Regions from separate parts of the Streptomyces nidicola genome, predicted to be linked through region 1. Evidence: riboswitches for the same ligand, from Rfam matches in the RefSeq annotation. Region 1 holds a riboswitch; the other holds the start of a gene.
The links. Region 1 has a riboswitch for S-adenosylmethionine ahead of ACOKM3_RS29380 (aminotransferase class V-fold PLP-dependent enzyme). Riboswitches for the same ligand answer to the same signal wherever they lie in the genome.
Positions count from the first base shown of each region.

Region 1 (11,571 bases):
CCATCCCGCTGGTCGTCATCTTCCCGCTGGTCCTGGTCGCGATCGCGGTCTACCCGTTCATCGAGTCCTGGGTCACCGGCGACAAGCGCGAGCACCACATCCTGGACCGCCCGCGCAACGCTCCGACGCGTACGGCCTTCGGTGTCGCGTGGATCACCTGGTACATGGTGCTGCTCATCGGTGGTGGTAACGACCTCTGGGCGACGCACTTCCACCTGTCGATCAATGCGATCACCTGGTTCGTCCGGATCGCGTTCTTCGTCGGACCGGTCATCGCCTTCATCGTCACCAAGCGGATCTGCCTCGGCCTTCAGCGCCGCGACAAGGACAAGGTGCTGCACGGACGCGAGTCCGGCATCATCAAGCGCCTGCCGCACGGTGAGTTCATCGAGGTGCACGAGCCGCTCGACCAGGAGGCCCTGCACACGCTCACGGCGCACGAGCAGTACGCGCCGGTCGAGCTCGGCCCGACGGTCGACGAGAACGGTGTCGAGCGCAAGGTCACGCGGCTCCAGAAGCTGCGTGGCAAGCTCTCGCGCGGTTACTACGGGGAGAACAACCAGATCCCGAAGCCGACCGCCGAGGAGTACAAGGAGATCACCAGCGGCCACGGCCACCACTGATCTCTGAATCGTCGCTGTAAGCCACAGCGGGAGCCCTCGTCCAGTGCCTGGACGGGGGCTCTTTGCGGTCCCGGGACCTGGATAGGGTGGGGTCGGCACCACCTTCGACCCACAGATGCACACAGGAGCGGCCATGAGCGCTTTGAACCCCGCTGGAGGCGACACCGCGGCGGGCCGTTCCTGGCCCGCCGTCCTGAACGGCCTGCTGGAGGGCCGCGACCAGAGCGCCGACGACACCGCGTGGGCGATGGACCGGATCATGCGGGGCGAGGCGACCGACGCGCAGATCGCCGGGTTCGCGGTGGCGTTGCGCGCCAAGGGCGAGACGGTGCAGGAGATCACCGGTCTCGTACGCGGCATGTACGAGCACGCCAACGTGATCGAGGTGCCCGGCGAGACCGTCGACATCGTCGGCACCGGCGGCGACGGCGCGAAGACCGTCAACATCTCCACGATGGCGGCGATCGTCATCGCGGGCACCGGCGCCAAGGTCGTCAAGCACGGCAACCGCGCCGCCTCCTCCGCTTCGGGCTCCTCCGACGTACTGGAGAAGCTCGGCGTCAATCTCGACCTGTCGCCGAAGCGGGTGCCCGAGGTCGCCGAGGAAGCCGGCATCACGTTCTGCTTCGCCATAAAGTTCCACCCCGCGCTGCGCTACGCGGGCGCCGCGCGCGGCCAGCTCGGCATTCGCACGGTCTTCAACCTGCTGGGCCCGCTGACCAACCCGGCCAAGGTGAAGGCGCAGGCCGTCGGCGTCGCCGATGCCCGGATGGCGCCGATCGTGGCCGGGGTCTTCGCCGAGCGCGGCAACTCCTCGCTGGTGTTCCGCGGCGACGACGGGCTCGACGAGCTGACCACCACCGGCACCTCGCGGGTGTGGGTGGTGCGGGACGGCGCCGTGCGCGAGGAGTCCTTCGACCCGCGCGACGTCGGCATCGACATCGTGCCCATCGAGGCGCTGCGCGGCGGCGACCCCTCGTACAACGCGGAGGTCGCCCGTCGTCTCCTCGACGGCGAGCAGGGGCCGGTGCGCGACGCGGTGCTGCTGAACGCGGCGGCGGCCCTGGTGGCCGTGCGGCCCGGCGAGGGCACGCTCGTCGAGCAGATCCGGGCCGGCATGGACCGGGCGGCCGAGTCGATCGACTCCGGTGCGGCGAAGGCCGCCCTGGAGCGATGGGTGGCGGCCAGCAACCGCTGAGCACGCGTCGGATGTGACGCAGGGCGCAGTCCAGATTTTGGACTGCGCCCTTGCCGTATCCGAGACGTGTGGCAGGATGCTTTTCAAGGTCATGAGTGACAGCGCTGTGATTATTTCACTGCAGAAGGCCCCAGCCCGCTGTCCGGCAACCCTCCGTCCGTGGCGGGGTGCCCTGGGTGAAGACCAGGCCGTGCGCAGCAAGGCGTGCGGCAAGCGCGGGCCCCTCGACATCAGTGAATGTCACAGCCCTGGGGTCCTGGTCCTCAAGGGAGCAGTCTCGTGAGCAAGCGAATGCGATAGGGCGTTACGGCCCCGCCTCCGCGTACCCGTCTCATCTTTCTTTCCATGCCGTCGAGCCCTGATCCGTAGTGCTCAACGTGGCTTCGGCATGGTCAATTCGCTTATCGCGCCAGGGAGTTCACCCATGTCTGTTTCCGTCGACGCCGCCGCCTGCACCGAGACCATCACCCCGCTCCCGGTCCTCGGCCGGGACGTCACCGTGCCGCTCGTCACCGGTGGGGAGGTCACGTACGCCGCCCTCGACTACGCCGCCAGCGCGCCCGCCCTCCAGCGGGTCTGGGACGACGTCGCCGCCTACGCGCCGTACTACGGGAGCGTGCACCGCGGCGCCGGGTACCTGTCGCAGCTGTCCACCGACCTGTTCGAGAACTCCCGGGTCGCCGTCGCCGAGTTCCTCGGCTGCCGCGAGGACGACCAGGTCGTCTTCACCCGGTCCACCACCGACTCGCTCAACCTGCTCGCCGCGGCGCTGCCCGCCGACTGCGAGGTGTTCGTCTTCGAGACCGAGCACCACGCCTCGCTGCTGCCGTGGCGCGACGCGCGGGTCACGTACCTCAACGCCCCTCGTACGCCCGACGAGGCCGTCGCCACCCTGGAGCGCGCCCTCGCCGGCCGCGACCCCTACGGCCCGGCCCTCGTCTGCGTCACCGGTGCCTCCAACGTCACCGGTGAGCTCTGGCCGGTGCGCGAGCTCGCGGCGGCCGCTCACGCGCACGGTGCCCGCATCGTGCTCGACGCCGCGCAGCTCGCGCCCCATCACCCGGTCTCCGTCCAGGACCTGGACGTCGACTGGGTCGCCTTCTCCGGGCACAAGCTGTACGCCCCGTTCGGCTCCGGCGTGCTCGCGGGCCGCTCCGACTGGCTGACGGAGGCCGAGCCGTACCTCGCCGGCGGTGGCGCGTCCAAGAAGGTCGCGCGCCGCACGGACGGCGGCGTGGATGTCGAGTGGCACGCCACCGCCGCCCGCCACGAGGCCGGTTCGCCGAACGTCATCGGCGTGTACTCCATCGCCTCCGCCTGCAAGGCGCTCACCGAGGCCGGGTTCGACAACCTCGTCGCCCGCGAGCAGTACCTGATCCGCAAGGTGCAGGAGGGCCTCGCCGAGGTGCCCGAGGTGAAGGTGCTGTCCCTGTTCGGGGACGACGCGCCGCGCGTGGGCGTGCTGTCCTTCGTCGTCGACGGCTGGAACTCCTCGCACTTCGCCGCCGCGCTCTCCGCCGAGTACGGCATCGGGGTCCGCGACGGCCTGTTCTGCGCCCACCCGCTGGTGCGCACGCTGCTCGGCTCCGACCCGCAGCAGCAGGGAGAGTGCGGTGCACCGGAGGCCGCGCCGGGCGAGAAGTCGCTCAACGCCATCCGCGTCAGCTTCGGCGCCGGTACGCCGGACGAGCACGTGGAGCGGTTCGTGTCCGCCGTGAAGGAGCTCGTGCAGGACGGCGCGCGGTGGAACTACCGCACGGAGGACGGGCGTTGCGTGCCGGACACGGCGAGCGCCTGATCCGGCTCGGGGGTCGCCCGACCCGGCTGAGGGGCCGTACGGAGTCGGCTGCCGAGGACGATCATGCGTAGGGCCCGCTCGGTGGCGTCCGTGAGGAACTCGCCGCCGCGGCCCAGCGCCTCCGCGAGCGTCACCGGGGCGGGCAGGATCGAGCTGTAGGCGTCGACGCCGGTGGCCGTCACCGTGTGCGCGCCGTCGCCGATGGTGCCCGCCAGGGCGAGCACCGGGCGGCCGAACCGCTTGGCGCGGCGGGCGACTTCGGCGGGGACCTTGCCGCGCGGCGTCTGGTGGTCGAGGGCGCCCTCGGCGGTGACGACCAGGTCGGCGCGGGCGAGCCGGGCGTCCAGGTCGAGGTGGTCGAGGAGGACGTCGAAGCGGGGGAGGAGCCGGGCGCCGAGCGCGGCGAGGCCCGCGCCGAGTCCGCCGGATGCGCCGGTGCCAGGGCCCGTGAACAGGTCCGTACGGACGTGGAGGTCCCGCGTCAGGACGTGCGCCCAGTGCTCCAGGGTGGCCGCGAGCTGTTCGACCTGCGTGGGCGTCGCGCCCTTCTGCGGGCCGAAGACGCGGGCCACCCCGCGCTCCCCGCACAGGACGTTGAACGGATTGCACGCCACCCGGATCTCGGCCTCCTTCAGGCGGGGATCGAGGCCGGACGGGTCGATGCGGTCCAGGTGCATCAACTCCCGCCCGCCCAGCGGGAGTTCCATGTCGTACGCGTCGAGCAGCCGGGCGCCGAGCGCCTGGAGCGCGCCCGCGCCGCCGTCCGACGTGCCGGAGTCGCCGCAGCCCACCAGGATGCGGCGGGCGCCCGCGTCGAGGGCCGTGCGGATCAGCTCGCCGACGCCGTACGTCGTCGTGGCGGCCGGGTCGCGCAGCTCGCGCGGGACGAGGGAGAGCCCGGCGACGGCCGCCATCTCGACGACCGCCGTGCCGTCGGGGAGCAGCGCGAAGTGCGTGCCGATCCGCTGGCCGACCGGTCCGGTCGCCGGCAGCGCGACCAGGCGTCCACCGCCCTCGGCGGCCAGCGCGCGGGCCGTGCCCTCGCCGCCGTCCACGAGGGGGATGAGGTCGGTCTCGGCGTCCGGCACCACGCGGCGTACGCCCGCGGCGATGGCGGCGGCCGCGGCGCCCGCGGACAGGGACTCCTTGAAGCCGCTGGGGGCGATGGCGAAATGGGTCAACACGTCGGTCTCCAGGGTGGGTTTAGCGGACGGGGACGCCGAGCAGCGGCCACAGCGTGAGCGCGCACAGCAGGACGGCGGCGGCCGTCAGCGGGGCCAGGACGGCGGACAGGCGCAGCAGGTCGCGCGGGGTGTAGGTGGGTACGCCGGGTATCCGGGCGAACAGCGTCACCGGCTTCGCGGAGGCGGGCAGCGTGTGGCAGAAGCCCGCGGCCGCGGTGGAGGCGAGGGCGGCTGCGACCGGGTTGACGCCCGCGCCGACGGCCGCCGCCACGACCAGCGGCACGAGCACGGAGGAGCGGGCCGAGCGGGACTGGAGGATCAGGTGGGCGGCCGTGCTCACCGCGATCACCACGGCGAGGAACAGCCACGGCGGCACGTCGAGCGGCACCCCGCCGACCAGCCATTTCGCGGCCCCCGACTCGGCGAGCGCGACGCCCATCGCCATCGTCGCCGCCATGAACAGGAGCAGCGACCACGGCACCGTGCCGAGCGCGTCCTTCAGCCGTACGGTGCCCAGCGCGGGGGAGGCCGCGACCACCGCGCCGATCAATGCGACGACGGCGGGCGGCACTTGGTGCAGCGGCTCACTGCACCACAGGGCGACGACCGTGGCGAGGAGCAGCGCGCAGCGGGTCTCGGCCGGCTCCCAGGGGCCGGTGACCGGCTGCTCGCTGTGCTCCTGGAGGTCGTCGAGCGTGATGTGTATGGGGCCGACCCGGTCCGCGCGCCGCGTCGTCGTCAACAGCACGGCCTCCGCCGCCAGATGGGACGAGACGACGGCGAGCGGCAGCCCGAGCAGCAGCCACTGCGTGAAGCCGATCCGCTCGCCCGTCGCCTCCCACAGCACGGACACCGTGATCAGGTGCGCGCCCGCGCCGATCAGCGTCGCGACGGCGGAGAGCAGGATGACCGTGGGGAAGAGGAGGGCCAGCATCACGACCAGGCGGCGCCGGTCGGCCAGCACCTTCGCGAGGGCCAGGAAAACCGGCAGCGCCAGCGCCGCGCGCCCCGATGTGGCCGGTACCGCGAAGGCGGTGACGACGAGCGCCGCCGTCGTCAGATGCGTCAACTGCCGCACGCCGCGCGCCCCGCTGACCAGGAACGCCGCCGCCCGGCCTGCGAGCCCGCTGCGCGCCACGGCAGCCGCGAGCACGAACGCGCAGATCAGCAGCCACACCGTCTCGTCGCCCAGCGTGCTGAACAACGTCTCGCTGCTGATCACGCCCGTCGCGGTGAGCGCCAGGCCCGCGCCGAGCGCGATGTACGTGTCGTCGATCGACGTGCCGATCCACGCGCAGGTCGCCAGCGCGAACACGGCGAGCGTGAGCCGGGCGTCGCCGGTCAGGCCGGGGAAGTTGCCGGGGACCACGAGCAGCGCGCAGATGCTGAGGGCGATGCACAGGGTCGCGGCGGTGCGGAGGTTCAGGGTCACGCCGTTCAGCGTGGTGCGGCGCGGTGAGCCTCCAATGAGCCGTAAATGAAAGGAGATTCACGTGCCGTACGGGGATCAGCCAGGCAGTCGGTACCCCATCCCGCGCACCGTCTCCACGTGCCGCGCGCCCAGCTTCTTGCGCAGCGCCCGCACGTACACGTCCACGATGTTGGAGCCGGGATCGAAGTCGTATCCCCACACGTGGGAGAGGATCTGCTCGCGCGAGAGGACCTGGCCGGGGTGGCGCAGGAACAGTTCCAGGAGCACGAACTCGCGGGCCGTCAGGTCCACGGTCCGTCCCTCCGCGCGGGCCCGGCGCGTGCGCAGGTCCAGGGTGAGGTCGCCGCTGCCGAGCATCGTCACCTCGGGGGTGCCGGTGGCCGTGCGCAGCCGGAGCCGGACCCGCGCGAGGAGTTCCTCGAAGCGGAACGGCTTCGTCATCCAGTCGTCGGCGCCGCCCTCCAGGCCTGCCACCGTGTCCCGCACCGAGTCGCGCGCGGTCAGCACGATCACGGGCGTCGTCACCCGGGCCTCGCGCAGCTGCCGCAGCACCGTGAAACCGTCCCGGCCGGGCAGCCCGATGTCGAGGACGATCAGGTCGAAGCCGCCGGTCAGGGCGTAGTCGTGGGCGGAGTCGCCGTCCCCGACGACCGTCGTCGTGAAGCCGCCGGCGCGCAGTCCCTTCTCGACGAAGGAGGCGATACGCTCCTCGTCCTCCACGATCAGGATGCGGTTCACTTCGGCTCCGTCCGGTCGAGTACGAGGGTGAAGGTTGCGCCACCGCCGTCCGTGCGGCTCAACTCCGCGTGGCCGCCGTGTCCTTGGGCGATGGCCTGGACGATCGCGAGGCCGAGCCCGGCGCCCGTGCCGCGCGAGCCACGGCGTGCGGTGCCGCGCCGGAACCGTTCGAAGATCACGGCGGCGTCCTGGTCCGTGACACCGGGCCCGGCATCGGCGACGTACAGCTCGATCCGCTCGCGCTCGCCTCGCTCGCCCCGTTCACGCTCGGCCCGCTCGCGTACGAGCCGCGAGCCGATCCCTATGCGCTGGCCGGGCACGGTGTGCTGCACCGCGTTCTGCGCGAGCTGGACCATCGCCTGCGTGATCCGCTGCGGGTCCAACTCGGCGTCGGCGTCGGCCACTTCGGCCAGTTGCCAGTCCCGCTCGCCGAGCGCCCGCGCCTTGACGAAGACATCGGCGGTCAGCTCGGCGAGCTGCACGGGCTCCGGCGTCACGAAGTCCGGGCGCTCCGCCTTCGCGAGCAGCAGCAGGTCCTCGACGATGCGGCTCATCCGGTCCAGCTCCTCCATCACGATCCGCACCGTCTCCTCGCGCTCGCGCGGATCGTCCCCCATCAGCTCCAGGTGGCCCCGGACGATGGTGATGGGCGTACGCAGCTCGTGCCCCGCGTCGTCGACGAACTCGCGCTGCGCCGCGAACGCCCGCTCCAGGCGGTCGAGCATCCCGTTGAACGTCTCGGCGAGCGCCGCGATGTCGTCCCGGCCCTGCACCGGGATGCGCCGGGTGAGGTCCTGCTCGGTGAGCTGCGCGGCCGTCGTACGCACGAGGCGTACAGGGCGCAGGATGCGGCCCGCGACCGCCCAGCCGATGCCGGTCGTCATCAGCAGCGCCACCCCGGAGATCGCGAGCAGCATGTGGAAGACGCCCTCCGCCTTGGCCTGTTCGCGCTCCGGGTGGAAGGCGACGACGAACGCCGCCGCGGGCCGCGCGCCGTCCGCCCCGATCTCCACCTTCGACCAGCGGATCACGCCGCCGGGGCGGTCCAGGGTGCCGGTCGCGTCGGGGGAGCCGAAGACGGCGCGCAGGCCCGCCGGGTCCTGGGCGAGCGCGTGGTCGACGTCGGGCGCCCGCGACTGCTCCTTCTTGGCGGGGGCCCGGTCCGCGCCGCGGTCGATCAGGCCGAGCAGCTCCTCGTGCGGGTCGGCATACTGCCGTTCCAGGTGCAGCTTGAGCAGCGGGTCGGGATCGGTGAACCGCTTGCCGCTGCGCGGATCGACGCCCTTGCGCACGAAGTTGGCGAACTCGCCGGTCTCCTGCGCGAGCAGCCGGTCCACGCGGTGGTCCACATCGCGCAGCAGGACGGAGCGGGTGGTGGCGGCGACCGCGGTGAGCGCCGCCGTCATCACGACGAGCAGCCACAGCAGGATGCGGACGCGGGCGGAGATCCACCGGGGCGCGGGCTCAGCCGTCGTCGCCCGGTCCGTCGTCGGCGCCGTCGTCGTCCCGGCCGCCGCGGTCGTCGGCTCCGTCGTTTCCGTCATCGTCCGAGTCGTCTGCGCCGGCCGTGCTGTCCGTATTGTCATCGGATGAGGGCTTCTCGCTCACCGGTGGCGGGGACACCGTCTCGTCACTGGGCGTCGGGCGCGGCGAGGGCGAGCCGCTCTCCAGCTCCACCTTCGGCGGCGACTTCGGGGGATCCGGTCTTTCGGTCAGGGCGTAGCTGGTCGCCGCGATGCCGAGCGGGATCGCGACGACCGCGGCGAGGGCCGCCATGCGGTGGGAGAAGGCCATGACAGCCACGCTCGGCGGCGTACCCGGTCGTCAGGATGAGCGGCGGATGAAGAAACCTTCATACAGCTGCCATGGGCGCTGTTACGCGTCGAGACCGATCGCGAACGCCGCCTCCAGGTCGTGCTGCGAGTACGTACGGAACGCGACGTGCGTGTCCGTGCCCTCGACGCCCTGGATCTTGCTGATCTTCCCGGGGATGACGTCCGCCAGATCGTCGTGGCGGGCGACCCGGACCATGGCGATCAGGTCGTAGGTACCGGTGACGGAGAAGACCTCGCTCACGTTGTCCAGAGCCGCGATCGACTCGGCGATCTCGGGGATCCGGTCCACGCTGGTCTTGATGAGCACGATCGCGGTGATCACGGCTGGCTGTCTCCCTCGGTGGCCGTGGCATGGGTCGCCTCAACTCTAGCCCGCCCCCTGTACCTCACCCACGCGTAGAGGAACCCGACGGAGAACCCCACGAGGTGCGCCAGATACGCCACCCCCGGCCCCTGGCTGTCCTGCCCCGCCGCCACCCACTGCAGCGACACCCAGAACGGCAGCACCACCCACGCAGGGAACCGCAGCGGCAGGAACAGGAGGAAGGGGAACAGGCTCGTCACGCGGGCTTCGGGGAACAAGAAGAGGAACGCGCCGAGGACCGCCGAGATCGCCCCCGACGCGCCGACCAGGCTCTGATCGGAATCGGCGTGCGCGAGCACGTACCCGAGAAGCGCCACATAGCCGCTGACCCCATAGAACAGGGCGTACGACAGGCGGCCCATGTGTTCCTCGACCATTGCCCCGAAGACATAGAGGAAGAGCATGTTGCCCAGCAGGTGCAGCCAACTGCCGTGCACGAACAAGGCCGTGAGAGGGGTGAGCAGAGCGCCCGGCGAACCGCTGAACAGCTCGTCGGGGACCACGCCCCAGCGCTCGAAGTAGGCGCTCTGCGCCGCGAGCAGCTGGTCCCCGGTGCCGTATCCGGGGTTGAGACCCGAGGCCGGGGACAGGACGAAGACCACGCAACAGACCGCGATGATGCTGTACGTGACCGGAGCCGGGTGGCCTCTGAGGAATGCGGTCAGCCTGTCGATCGCGGAGCGCCCATTGCCGATCATGGACAGAGCATGACGCAAGGCGGGGAGCGGGCGGCGTACGGCAGGCCGTAGGGTTACGGGCAATAAAGCAGCACCACGCAATCCGCATGCATCCGGAAGAAGGCACCACTCGATGACGGTTCCCCTGCCGACCGCCACCACCCGCTGGCGCTGCACCCTGTGCGGCAATCTGACGCGCTTCGACGTCACGCGGTCCTCGAAGGTCGTCGAGTACGTCCACCTGGACCTGGCCGGTGAGCCGAAGGTGGAGGAGCGCGAGGTGGTCAGTGAGACCATCGAGTCGGTGCGCTGTCGTTGGTGCAACGCGGTGGATCAGGTGGAACTGGTGGACAGGCCGGGCGCCGACTCCTGAGGAGCGGCTCCACAGCGACATTGGGGTGACGGATGGTGGAGAGCACAGGCGGGGAGGCCGGGGAGGGCGGCGCCGCCGAGGTGCTCGACCGTCCGCTGCCCGAAGGGGTACGACGACGGGTCGTGCAGATCGCTTCGGACGGCTTCGGCGGTCTGACGGTAGCTGAACTTCCGGCCCAATTGCGGCAGTATGCCCGGTTCACCCCGACCCGGCGGATGAAGTTCGCGGGCAACGCGATGGCCGCGGCCCTGGAGAGCGACCCGCTGTTCCGGCAGCGGATCGGGGAGCGGCTGCGGGACGCGCAGCCCGAGCTGGCGGCCGCCCTGGAGGCGGGCTCCCCGCCACCCGCGGCAGATCCGCTCGACGTGGCGGCGGCCGCCTATGTGCTGCGGCCCGTCGGCTGGGTGAAGCTCGTCGCCGCCGCGGGCGAGGACGCGGAGCGGGCCGACGCCGAGCGGGCCGACGACGAGACCCGCGCCGAACTCGAGCGGCTGCGCGCCGAGCTGTCCGAGGCCCGGGCCCACACCAAGACCGAGACCGAGCGGCTCCGCTCGGAGCTCGATGCCGCCAAGCGCGAGGTCGCCGCCGTGGAGCGCAAGCTGCGGGCCGCGCTCAGCGACGTGAAGCGCGGCGAGGCCGCCGTGCGCAAGGCGAAGGCCGAGACCGACGCGGTGCGCGCCGAGGGGCAGGCCCAGGTGTCCGCCGCGGAGAGCGAGACGCGCCGGCTCAAATCGCGGCTCGGCGAGGCGGAGTCGGCCCTCGAGTCCTCCCGCAGGGCGGCCCGCGAGGGCCGCAGCATCGAGGACATGCGGGTACGGCTGCTGCTCGACACGGTCCTGGACGCGGCCCAGGGGCTGCGCAGGGAGCTCGCGCTGCCGCCGGTGTCCTCGCGGCCCGCCGACTCCGTGGACGCCGTGGAGCCCGGTCGAATGACGCCGAAGGACATCGCGGCGCGCGCCCTGCACGAGCACGACCCGGCGATCCTCGACCAGTTGCTGGCGCTGCCGCAGGCCCACCTCGTGGTCGACGGCTACAACGTCACGAAGACCGGGTATCCGACGATGCCGCTGGAGAAGCAGCGGCTGCGGCTGCTCGGCTCGCTCTCGCAGCTCGCGGCGCAGACCGGGGCCGAGGTGACCTGTGTCTTCGACGGGGCCGAACTCGCGGCGCCCGTACTGCTCGCGCCGCCGCGCGGGGTGCGGGTGCTGTTCTCCAAGCCGGGGGTCACGGCGGACGAGCTGATTCGCCAGCTCGTGCGAGCCGAGCCGTCGGGGCGCCCCGTCATCGTCGTGTCGACCGACCGGGAGGTCGCGGACGGCGTCGCGAAGGCGGGGGCGCGACCGGTCGCC
Region 1 is NZ_JBNBPI010000001.1:6,508,478-6,520,048, forward strand. It holds gene qcrB (cytochrome bc1 complex cytochrome b subunit) at 1-623, shown strand, start outside; gene trpD (anthranilate phosphoribosyltransferase) at 757-1,821, shown strand; SAM riboswitch class IV at 1,909-2,043, shown strand; gene ACOKM3_RS29380 (aminotransferase class V-fold PLP-dependent enzyme) at 2,246-3,619, shown strand; gene ACOKM3_RS29385 (glycerate kinase family protein) at 3,571-4,803, opposite strand; gene ACOKM3_RS29390 (SLC13 family permease) at 4,823-6,235, opposite strand; gene ACOKM3_RS29395 (response regulator transcription factor) at 6,311-6,973, opposite strand; gene ACOKM3_RS29400 (sensor histidine kinase) at 6,970-8,517, opposite strand; gene ACOKM3_RS29405 (small secreted hydrophilic protein) at 8,438-8,767, opposite strand; gene ACOKM3_RS29410 (Lrp/AsnC family transcriptional regulator) at 8,849-9,130, opposite strand; gene ACOKM3_RS29415 (rhomboid family intramembrane serine protease) at 9,127-9,870, opposite strand; gene ACOKM3_RS29420 (hypothetical protein) at 9,983-10,222, shown strand; gene ACOKM3_RS29425 (NYN domain-containing protein) at 10,255-11,571, shown strand, end outside.

Region 2 (11,571 bases), 2.1 Mb from region 1:
GGAGAAGGGCCGCGCCGTCGCGGTCCACACGCGCCGCGCCCGCGACCCGCAGGCCGCCTTCGACACCCTCCGTGAACCCCTGTCGGAACTCGCCGCCCGGCACGGCCTGATCGTGGAGCCGGGCCGCATGGTCCTGGAGCTGCGCCCGCCGGGCGTCGACAAGGGCGTGGCGCTCACCGAGTACGTACGGGAGGTGGGTGCGGAGTCCGTCCTCTACGCGGGCGACGACCTCGGCGACCTCCCGGCCTTCGCGGCAGTGGAGAAGCTGCGCTCCGACGGGGTGCCGGGGCTCCTGGTGGCGGCGGACACGGTGATCGCCGAACTGGCGGAGCGGGCGGACCTGGTCCTGAACGGCCCGGCCGAAGTGGCCGAACTCTTGCGGCACTTGGCCGACGAGATGGAAGGGAATCGCCCCTGAGCGGCGAGGCCACGGGGCTCTGCCCCGGACCCCGCTGCTCAATCGCCGCAGGGGCTCAAGAGGCGCGCAGCGCCTCTAGCTGGTCCAGGAACCACTGACCCGGCGGCAACGCCGTCGCCGCCTCCGCGAGCCGCTTCGTGCGTTCCTCGCGTTCGTCCTGCGGCATGGCGAGCGCCTCCGCGAGGGCGCGCGAAGTCCCGGTCACGTCATAGGGGTTGACGGTCAGCGCGTCCTCGGCCAGCTCCTCGTACGCCCCCGCCTCCCGCGAGAGCACCAGCACGCACCCGCCGTCGGAGACCACCGGCACCTCCTTGGCGACCAGGTTCATGCCGTCCCTGATCGGGTTCACCAGGGCCACGTCGGCGAGCCGGTACGCGGCGAGCGAGCGCGCGAAGTCGTCCTTCACGTGGAGCACGACCGGCGTCCAACCCTCCGTACCGAATCGGGAGTTGATGGCCTCGGCGACCCGCGCCACCTCGGCCGTGTAGTCCCGGTACACGGCCAGGTCCTGCCGCGACGGATAGGCGAACGCGACGTGCACGACCCGCTCCCGCCACTCGGGCCGTTCCTGGAGGAGCAGCTCGTACGCCTGAAGCCCCCGCACGATGTTCTTCGACAGCTCCGTGCGGTCCACCCGCACGATCACCTTGCGGTCCTCGCCGATCTGCGCGCGCAGCGCCGTGAGCCGCTCCTCCACATCGTCCCGGTGGGCCCGCTCGCGCAGGAAGTCCGCGTCCGCGCCCAGCCCGTGCACCCCGATCCGGGTCCCGGACGTGCCGCCGACGAGATGCGTACAGCAGTCGGTGAAGGCGTCCGCCCAGCGCCGGGTCAGGAACGCACAGCGGTCGGCGCCGAGCATGCCCCGCAGCACCTGCTCGGCGATGTCGTCGGGCAGCATCCGGAAGTAGTCGACGGGCGCCCAGGGCGTGTGCGAGAAGTGCCCGATCCGCAGGTCGCCGCGGAGCTCGCGGAGCATCCCCGGCACCAGCGTCAGGTGGTAGTCCTGCACGACCACGGTCGCGCCCGGCGCCGCCTCCTCGGCGAGCGCCTCGGCGAAGGCCCGGTTGTACGCCTCGTAGGACGCCCACTGCCTGCGGAACTCCGGTCCGAAGGCGGGCTCCAGAGGCGTCTGGTACAGCATGTGGTGCACGAACCACAGCACCGAGTTCGCGATCCCGTTGTACGCGTCCGTGTGCACGTCGGCGGCGATGTCCAGCATCCGCACGCCGGGCTCGGACACGCCACGGCGCACCGCCTCCCTGTCGCCCTCGCTCAGCGCCGAGCACACCCACAGCTTGTCCTTGACGACGCTCAGCGCCGACACCAGACCGCCCCCGCCGCGCTTCTCCTCGATCCCCCCTGCGTCGTCGAGGACGTACGAGACCGGGCCGCGGTTGGACGCGACGAGAACCTCAGCAGCACCATGCGTCGTGGAACTCATACGGGCACGCTAGCCCGGCCCGGAAACGTTCAAACGTAAGGCCGGGCCCCGTCGGGGGCCCGGCCGTATACGACACCTGCGAACGGGTCAGTCCTTGCGGCCGCGGACCGCCGCGAGGATCAGCGCGCCGAGCCCGCACAGCGTGACGGCGAGCCCGCCGTACAGCGGCAGATTCGAGTCGGTGCCGGTCTCGGCCATCTCGCCGCCGCTCGGCGGATTCGGCGGGGTGGGCCGGGCCTGCGGGCTCTGGCTGCTCGCCGACGGGGTCGGCGAGGGCTCGGGCGTCTGCTCGCCCGGCTGCTCGGACGGCGTCGGCGTCGGCGAGGGGCTGGTCGGCGTCGGAGCCGGCGCCTCCTGCTGGATGACGGGCGCGATGCCGCACCGCGCGTCCGTGGAGCCCTCCTCGCAGTTGGTGCGCGGAGTGTCGGCCGTGACGCTGTTCGTGAGCTTGCCGTCACCGCTCACCGGGTCGTTGACCTTCACGGAGTACGTGACGGTCGCGGTCTCGCCGGCCGGGATGTCACCGGTGAAGTTGATCTTCGGCTCGGTGTAGTCGACGTCCCCGAGGCTCGCCTCGGCGTCGTCGTTGTACGTCGCGTCGTCGAGGTTCTCGGTGAGGTCATCGGTGAACTTGGCGTTCGGGTACGGCAGTCGGCTGACGTTCTTCGCCTTCACCGTGTACGTGACCGTGTCACCGGGCTCCACCTTCGCCGGGCTCGCCGTCTTGGTGATCTCCAGGTCGGGCACCGGGACGGACAGGGCGAGCGCCGAGGGGACGTAGGTGTCGCCCTTGGTGGAGAAGTCGAGCGTGGTGGACGTCGAGCCGACCGGGATCGGCTCGTCCCCTGCGGCCCGCGTGGAGCCGCTGCCCGAGACGTCGAACTCCTTCGCGTCGATGCTCAGGTTGTTGACCATCTTCGGGTCGAGAGCCCCGTCGTCCTCGGAGACGAAGAAGTTGTTGGTGTTGCCGGTGTGCGCCTCGGGGATGTTCTGGCCGCCCACGGCGAACTTGTCGCCCGGCGTGTTCCAGTCGCCCTCGTACGCGGTGACGCTCGCGTGCGGTGTGCCCGAGGTCCGGTAGAAGCCGTCCACGGTGACCCGGGTGGCGGGGGAGGTGGAGCGCTGGAGGACATGGCCGCCGTAGATGTAGACGTTGCGGCGGTCCGGCGCGTAGGTGTCGTTCGGGGCGTCGTACTTGTAGACGACGGTCATCGACCAGCCGGCCACGCAGCCCTTGCCGGTGGGCGCCCAGATGTCGCCGACCGAGACCGGCACCGGGGTGCCCGTGCCGGTGACGCCGCTGAACAGGCTGGTGACGTCGGCCTCGCCCGTGTAGTAGTGCGGGCCGCTGGTGGCGGCGGGGTCCTGGACCAGGTTCTCGGGGGAGACCTTGGTCGGGGCCGCGCCGTTCACGCCGACCACGGGGGCCGCGTCCAGCGGGGTGCCGGGCGAGGGGTCCACATCGGCGCCCGAGATGTCGCAGCGCTTCAGCTGCGCGCCGCTCGGGCCCTTGTACGTGCCGTCGTTGCCGCCGTAGAAGAGGCGGGCGTAGGCGACCTCGGCGCCGGGCGGGATGGTGACCCGGCCGGTGCTGGAGCCGTAGCCGTCGGTCGTCCCGGCGGTGTTGATCCGCTGCATGACGAACGTGTTGTTGTTGTCCCTGCCCTCGCCGTTCGCGGCGACGGCGCAGCGCCCGGCCATCGTGGCGTCGTCGGTCGGGCAGCCCATGACCGTGTTGCCGATGGTCTTGAAGTCGCCGTAGATCGATTCGTCGTAGCGCTTGGCGAAGGGGGAGACCACGTCCGCGGAGGCGGGACTCGGTGCCAGGCCCGCCAGGCAGGCGGCGAGGGTGGCGGTGACGGCGCACGCCGCCCTGCCCTTGAATTGTCTGAGCCACATAAAGGGCAAGCTAGACAAAACATATGATTATGCGGCGCTTATGCGACGCGACGCTCCGCATACTCACCGATTTCGATCATCGGCGGCCGCTCCTCCGTGTCGACCTCGTGGACACGCGGCTCGAAGCCGCCCTCCCCGCGCTCGAACTGCGTGAGCACCGGCCTGATGAGGTGCCCGCGCGCGAGCCGGAGCTGGGCGGTGCGGTAGATCGCCGCCGCCATCCGCCCCAGCGCCTGCCCGTCCTGGTGCCGGTGCCTGCGCACGCCGACGTCGACCTGGGCGAGCGCGTCGAGGCCCACGGTGTGCAGCGCGTCCACGAGCAGCCCGAGCTCCACGCCGTATCCGACGGGGAACGGGAGCCGCTCGAGCAGCGAGCGCCGGGCCGCGTACTCGCCGCCCAACGGCTGGACGAACCCGGCCAGTTGGGGCCAGTGAAGGTTGAGTATCGGGCGCGCCATCAGCTCGGTGACCCGGCCGCCCTGCCCCGCGGCCCCGGCCAGCGGACGGTCGTACATCGCCTTCACGAAGTCCACGCCCGGCTCGGTGAGCAGCGGACCGACGATCCCGGAGACGAAGTCCGCGGAGAACTCCTTCAGATCGGCGTCGACGAAGCACACGATGTCACCGGAAGTGACGAACAGGGAGCGCCACAGCACCTCGCCCTTGCCGGGCCTTGCCGGGATCCGCGGCAGGATCGTGTCCCGGTGCTCGACGCGCGCCCCGGCGGCCGCCGCGACCTCGGATGTGCGGTCCGTGGAACCGGAGTCGATCACGACGAGCTCGTCGACGAGCGGCACCGCGTCCGTCATCAGCGACCGCCGGATCTCCGAGACGATCTCGCCGACCGTCTCCTCCTCGTTCAGCGCCGGCAGTACGACACTCACCGTCTGACCCGAGGCCTGCTTGGCGGCGACCAACCGGTGCAGCGGATGGTCGGCCACGGACCAGGAGCGCCTGTTCAGCCAGCGCTCGACCTCTTCCAGCACGGTCTGCGTTCCTTCCCTAAGGATCAACATGTGATCCATCTCGCGCATCGGACGACTATCTCAAGGGTCCGGGCCTTCGGTTACAGTCTTGAACAAGGCCGGTGACCATCGCATGTCGGGGGTCGCCCGCAGTAGACAACTGAATCCACACAATCGAATACCGCTCATCCAGAGGGGCAGAGGGATACGGCCCGTTGAAGCCCCGGCAACCCTCCAGCCGGTCTCGTTCCGCACACCGCAGTGCGCCCGCGAGGCTCCCGGCTAGTGAAGGTGCCAAATCCGTCTCGTGGCGAGATGCGTCGCGAGGAAGATGAGGAGAAAGGGCCTCGCCTCTCATGGCTGTACAGACTGTCGCCACCGAAACCGCCGCCACGACGGACTCCGTCGATCTGGGCCCGGCCTCCGGACTTTCCTGCCGCGAGTGCGGCGCCGTCGTCCCGCTCGGCCCCGTCTTCGCCTGCGCCGAGTGTTTCGGGCCTCTGGAAGTCGCGTACGACCTGCCCGTCGGCGACCCCGAGGCGCTCCGCAAGCAGATCGAGGCAGGACCCGCCAACATCTGGCGCTACGCCCCGCTGCTGCCCGTCCCGGCCGACGTCGCCGAGAAGCCGAACCTGAACCCCGGCTGGACCAAGCTCGTCAAGGCCGACAACCTCGGCCGTGAACTGGGCGTCGCCGAGGGCAAGTTGTTCGTCAAGGACGACTCCGGCAATCCCACGCACTCCTTCAAGGACCGCGTCGTCGCGCAGGCCATCGAGGCCGCCCGCGCCTTCGGCTTCACCACGCTGTCCTGCTCCTCCACCGGCAACCTGGCGGGTGCCGTCGGCGCCGCCGCCGCCCGTGCCGGCTTCCGCTCCTGCGTGTTCATCCCGCACGACCTGGAGCAGGGCAAGGTCGTCATGGCCGGTGTCTACGGCGGTGACCTCGTCGCCATCGAGGGCAACTACGACGACGTGAACCGCTTCTGCTCCGAGCTCATCGGCGACCCGCTGGGCGAGGGCTGGGGCTTCGTGAACGTGAACCTCCGCCCGTACTACGGCGAGGGCTCCAAGACGCTCGCGTACGAGATCTGCGAGCAGCTCGGCTGGCAGCTCCCGGACCAGCTGGTCATCCCGATCGCGTCCGGCTCGCAGTTCACGAAGATCGACAAGGGCCTCAAGGAGCTGATCAAGCTCGGCCTCGTCGAGGACAAGCCGTACAAGCTCTTTGGCGCCCAGGCCGAGGGCTGCTCCCCGGTCTCCGTCGCCTACAAGGGCGGCCACGACGTGGTCCGCCCGCAGAAGCCGACCACCATCGCCAAGTCCCTCGCGATCGGCAACCCGGCCGACGGCCCCTACGTCCTCGACATCGCGCGCCGCACCGGTGGCGCCGTGGAGGACGTCAACGACGAGCAGGTCGTCGACGCGATCAAGCTGCTCGCGCAGACGGAGGGCATCTTCGCCGAGACGGCGGGCGGCGTCACGCTGGGTGTCACCAAGAAGCTCATCGAGGCGGGCCTCATCGACCCGTCGCTGACCACGGTGGTCCTGAACACCGGCGACGGTCTCAAGACGCTGGACGCGGTCGCCGAGTCCTCGCAGGCCACCGCCACGATCCGGCCCAACCTGGACGCGTTCCGCGAGGCCGGCCTCGCCACCGACCACTGAGCCCGACCGAACTTGTAGCAACGGGAGTTACCAGCATGAGCGTCAACGTTCGCATCCCCACCATCCTGCGCACCTACACCGGCGGGCAGTCCGAGGTCGCCGCCGAGGGCGCCACCCTCGCCGACGTCATCGCCGACCTGGAGAAGAACCACACCGGCATCGCCGCCCGCGTCCTCGACGACCAGGGCAAGCTGCGCCGCTTCGTGAACGTGTACGTGAACGACGACGACGTCCGCTTCGAGCAGGGCCTCGAGACGGCGACGCCGGACGGCGCGGGCGTCTCGATCATTCCGGCCGTCGCCGGCGGCTGATCTTTTCTACGTCTACGTAGAGTTACCCGAATTGCCCCCTCCGCGAGAGAAGCGGAGGGGGCAATTCTGCATGGTTGAGCGCGGTACAGTTGGGGAAGCTGCTGCGTTTCCCCGCGCGGTGCATGACGGGCGCATATGAGTTCTCGCCCGAAGCCCGGCAAGAAGTAGCCAAAGTGTGCAGCCCTTTCGGGCCTTTTACGGCATTTACGCGGCCCGACTTGCCCAAGGATCCGGTGAGTTGGCCCGGTTTCCCCGATCTGGCGTGCCCAGAATTCTCGTCCGATTGACCTGTTGCAGACGGCAGTTGGGCAGATACATTCAGCCGCGGTCGACGCGTTCCGGCGCACACCCCCATATCCCATGGGGCGTGAGGTCTGACCCGGGTCCGCGAAGTGCGGTCCTGCGCAAGGGCCAGTAATAGGGGAGTTAGGCATGGCTCAGGGCACCGTCAAGTGGTTCAACGCGGAGAAGGGGTACGGCTTCATCGCGGTCGACGGTGGTGCGGATGTTTTCGTCCACTACAGCGCGATTCAGATGGACGGCTACCGCACCCTCGAAGAGGGTCAGCGGGTCGAGTTCGAGATCTCGCAGGGCCAGAAGGGGCCGCAGGCCGACATGGTCCGCGTGGCCGCCGGCTGAACGCGCGCGTCAGACTGCAAGCTTGTACGTCGCACGTTGTGGAGGGCCCGTCTCCCGGGTAACCGGGAGACGGGCCCTTCGCGCTGCGTGCGCTCACCTGCGGATCCGTGACAGGCGCTTGCACTCGCATGGGTCGAGTGCTAATCATTGGGCTTAGCACTCTCCGAGTGAGAGTGACAAAACTTGGATCGGGTCGGTGAGGTCCGGGGGCCGGGTGGTGCAAGGAGCCACAAGGCCCGCAGGCCGTCCGTCGCGGGCACCAGCACGGTCCTTTTGCGTTAGCCACCCCGTCCGGGAGGACCACTTCACATGGCCAAGATCATCGCGTTCGACGAGGAGGCACGGCGCGGCCTCGAGCGCGGCATGAACCAGCTCGCCGACGCCGTCAAGGTGACCCTGGGCCCCAAGGGTCGCAACGTCGTCCTCGAGAAGAAGTGGGGCGCCCCCACGATCACCAACGATGGTGTGTCCATCGCCAAGGAGATCGAGCTCGAGGACCCGTACGAGAAGATCGGCGCCGAGCTGGTCAAGGAGGTCGCGAAGAAGACGGACGACGTCGCCGGTGACGGCACGACGACCGCGACCGTCCTGGCCCAGGCGCTCGTTCGCGAAGGCCTTCGCAACGTAGCCGCCGGCGCCAACCCGATGGCCCTCAAGCGCGGCATCGAGCGCGCCACCGAGGCCGTCTCCGCCGCCCTGCTCGAGCAGGCCAAGGAGGTGGAGACCAAGGAGCAGATCGCCTCCACCGCCTCCATCTCGGCCGCCGACACCCAGATCGGCGAGCTCATCGCCGAGGCCATGGACAAGGTCGGCAAGGAAGGCGTCATCACCGTCGAGGAGTCCCAGACCTTCGGTCTGGAGCTCGAGCTCACCGAGGGTATGCGCTTCGACAAGGGCTACATCTCGGCGTACTTCGCCACCGACATGGAGCGTATGGAGGCCTCGCTCGAGGACCCGTACATCCTGATCGTCAACTCGAAGATCGGCAACGTGAAGGACCTCCTTCCGCTGCTCGAGAAGGTCATGCAGTCCGGCAAGCCGCTGCTGATCATCGCCGAGGACGTCGAGGGCGAGGCCCTGTCGACCCTGGTCGTCAACAAGATCCGTGGCACCTTCAAGTCCGTCGCCGTCAAGGCCCCGGGCTTCGGTGACCGCCGCAAGGCCATGCTCGGCGACATCGCCATCCTCACGGGCGGCACCGTCATCTCCGAGGAGGTCGGCCTCAAGCTGGAGAACGCCGGTCTCGACCTGCTCGGCCGTGCCCGCAAGGTCGTCATCACCAAGGACGAGACGACGATCGTCGACGGCTCCGGTGAGAGCGACCAGGTCCAGGGCCGCGTCAACCAGATCCGCGCCGAGATCGAGAACAGCGACTCGGACTACGACCGCGAGAAGCTCCAGGAGCGCCTCGCCAAGCTCGCCGGCGGCGTGGCCGTCATCAAGGCGGGCGCGGCCACCGAGGTCGAGCTCAAGGAGCGCAAGCACCGCATCGAGGACGCCGTTCGCAACGCGAAGGCGGCCGTCGAAGAGGGCATCGTCGCCGGTGGTGGCGTGGCCCTCCTCCAGGCCTCCGCGGTGTTCGAGAAGCTGGAGCTCGAGGGTGACGAGGCGACCGGCGCCAACGCCGTGAAGCTCGCGCTCGAGGCCCCGCTCAAGCAGATCGCCGTCAACGGTGGTCTCGAGGGTGGCGTCGTCGTGGAGAAGGTGCGCAACCTGACCGTCGGTCACGGTCTGAACGCCGCCACGGGCGACTACGTCGACATGATCGCCGAGGGCATCATCGACCCGGCGAAGGTCACGCGCTCTGCCCTGCAGAACGCCGCGTCCATCGCCGCGCTGTTCCTCACCACCGAGGCCGTCATCGCCGACAAGCCGGAGAAGGCTGGCGCTGCGCCGGCCGGCGGCGGCATGCCGGGCGGTGACATGGACTTCTGAGCCGCTCGCGGTTCAGCCCGTCCGTAACCCGAGGGCGGCCCCGTCTCCACGTGAGACGGGGCCGCCCTCGGGCGTTTCTGTGCGCCCACCCGTGCTCGACGCCTCGGGGCTCCGCCCCGGACCCCGCGCCTCAATCGCCGGCGGGGCTTGATCTGCCCACCCGCCGCCTGGGGCTTGGTTGGCTTACGCGTAGTCCTTGAGGCGCTCTGTTTCGAGGGTGATGGTGACCGGGGCGGGGAGGCGGACCGTTGCTCCGTAGTGGTACGGGCGGCGGTTCTGGTAGACGCCGTTCTCGGGGGAGCTGTGGACGACGACCGTGTCGTTGTCGCGGTCGACGAGGAGGTAGACGGGGATGTCCGCGTACGCGTAGGCGCGGGGCTTCTCCTGGCGGTCGCGGCGGTCGGCGTCGCGGTCCTTGGAGGTGACTTCGACAGCCATGAGGACGCCGTCGGGGGAGGCCCACTCGTCCTGTCCGGCGAAGTAGTCGATGGGCGTCAGGGCGCCGTCCGGCTTGATGCAGCCCTTTCGGTACGTGTCGATCCGCAGGCCCTGCTCGGGATGCAGTGCCAGTTCGGGGCGCTGCATCATGCACTGGCGGATCAGCCACATGATGATCGAACCGTGGTCGCCGTCCGGCACGGGCTTGACCTCTAGCTTTCCGTTGAGGAGTTCCAAGGTCACCGTCTCGGGGGCGACGCGGGCCAGTTCCTCGAAGTCCTCGACGTCGATGGGGCCGTGCTTCACGAGCAGCCGTCCGTTCAGGAATTCGAGCTTGTTGCGCAGGGTCTCCGGAGCCCTTCGGTCGAGTTCCTCGAAGTCCTCGATGCTCATCTGAGGGCGGTCGGCGGTGCCAGGGGTCATGGGTGTGCCTCCTCGCCTCCATCGTGCCCCGGATGTACGGGTCCGGATCGTCGGCGCGGTCATGCGCGTGCCCTTTCGGAGCGGGGGAGCATTGCCGCGCGGATCTCCGCGACGCGGGTGCGGACGGCTTCCGGGGTGAGGATGCCTGGGGGTGGGGAGGCGGGGCGGGGGTTGTTGCATGGGGTGCAGAAGCCGCCTGGTAGGGCCTCGGGGCGGCCGGGAGCGCCGCAGTTCGCGCATTCGATGAGGCGTAGGAGCGGGCGGTTCGCCGGTGGTGGGGGTGGCGGGGGAAGTTTGTCGGTCAGGCGGCGGAGCAGCAGTGCGGCCGGGCTGTGTACGGGTGTGGGGAGGCCGGCCGTCAGGGCGTGCAGCAGGGTTTCCTCGGTGGCGTTCCGCTCGAACCAGCGCTCCACCTCCGGTGCGAGCCGGTTGCATTCGGCGGCGGACAGGGCCAGCGACGGCGCCGTGCGGCCGAGGGCGGTGAGGAGGAGCAGCGCGCGGCTGCGGGTGGGGCGTGGAGGTGGTTCTTCGGGCGGCGCGTCCCGGCCCGTCTCCGGTACGTCGCCCCTCACGAATGCCGTCCACCACGCGTCGCCCCGCGCCGTGCGGGAGAACCAGGTGCGGGTGACCCAGCGTGCGCTCCCGGAGCCCTGTACGTGTTCGCGGCCGCGTCTCAAGTGACCGGCCCGGTGCAGGTTGTTGAGGGCGGTTCGCATCGCCGCCTGGCCGTACGGGAGGTGATTGGCGAGTGTCTTCACCGAGATGTCCGAGCCGTCGGGCAGCCGGTCGATGTATCCGGCGATGTACGCCTCGCGGGCGGGAAGGTCCGCGAAGTCGGCCCTGGTTCGGGGGAGTTGGTCCGGCGCGGAGCGCTTGCCGTAGCCCGGGTTCGCCTCGGGGTGGAGCGGGGTGGGCGGTGCTGCGTGCGTCGGGGCGGGGGCGGCACTAGAGTTGGCGTCAGCCACGAGATCTCCCTGGATGGGATCTTGATGGACAGGCCCTCGCAGGTGTTGGCGCACCGGCGGGGGCCGTTCGTATATCGGGCACGCTAGAGCGTGATTACCCTCCGTGGCAAGCCGGTGCCAGAAAGTGTCGGGTATTAGCGGACGTGCTCGTCGGCTTCGCCAACTCGCAGGGAGGGAGGGTGGGTTGAGACCGCCTCCCAATCCTTGAAAGCAGGGCTCGTCGCTCGGGGCTTGAGCCTCGGGGCGTTGGCTACGGGGTGCGGCGCAGGTCGGCGATGAACGCGGACCAGGCCTCCGCCCGGAGCGTGAGCTTCGGGCCGGTGGGGTTCTTGGAGTCCCGGACGGGGACGATGCCGGTCACCGGCGTGCGGGCGTCGGCGACTTCGAGGCAGTCGCCGCCGTCGCCGCCGCTGTAGCTGGACTTGCGCCAGCTCCAGGCGGCGGCGTCGTTCAGATCGTCCTCAAGGGTGTGG
Region 2 is NZ_JBNBPI010000001.1:4,422,876-4,434,446, reverse strand. It holds gene otsB (trehalose-phosphatase) at 1-418, shown strand, start outside; gene ACOKM3_RS20160 (alpha,alpha-trehalose-phosphate synthase (UDP-forming)) at 474-1,859, opposite strand; gene ACOKM3_RS20155 (isopeptide-forming domain-containing fimbrial protein) at 1,947-3,758, opposite strand; gene ACOKM3_RS20150 (glucosyl-3-phosphoglycerate synthase) at 3,797-4,744, opposite strand; SAM riboswitch class I at 4,906-5,061, shown strand; gene thrC (threonine synthase) at 5,080-6,387, shown strand; gene ACOKM3_RS20140 (ubiquitin-like small modifier protein 1) at 6,423-6,698, shown strand; gene ACOKM3_RS20135 (cold-shock protein) at 7,131-7,337, shown strand; gene groL (chaperonin GroEL) at 7,647-9,272, shown strand; gene ACOKM3_RS20125 (Uma2 family endonuclease) at 9,456-10,133, opposite strand; gene ACOKM3_RS20120 (hypothetical protein) at 10,193-11,098, opposite strand; gene ACOKM3_RS20115 (DUF397 domain-containing protein) at 11,349-11,571, opposite strand, start outside; gene ACOKM3_RS20110 (helix-turn-helix domain-containing protein) at 11,560-11,571, opposite strand, start outside.
Region 2: it holds a riboswitch for S-adenosylmethionine, as region 1 does, so the genes downstream of both, thrC (threonine synthase) here and ACOKM3_RS29380 (aminotransferase class V-fold PLP-dependent enzyme) in region 1, are expected to answer to the same signal.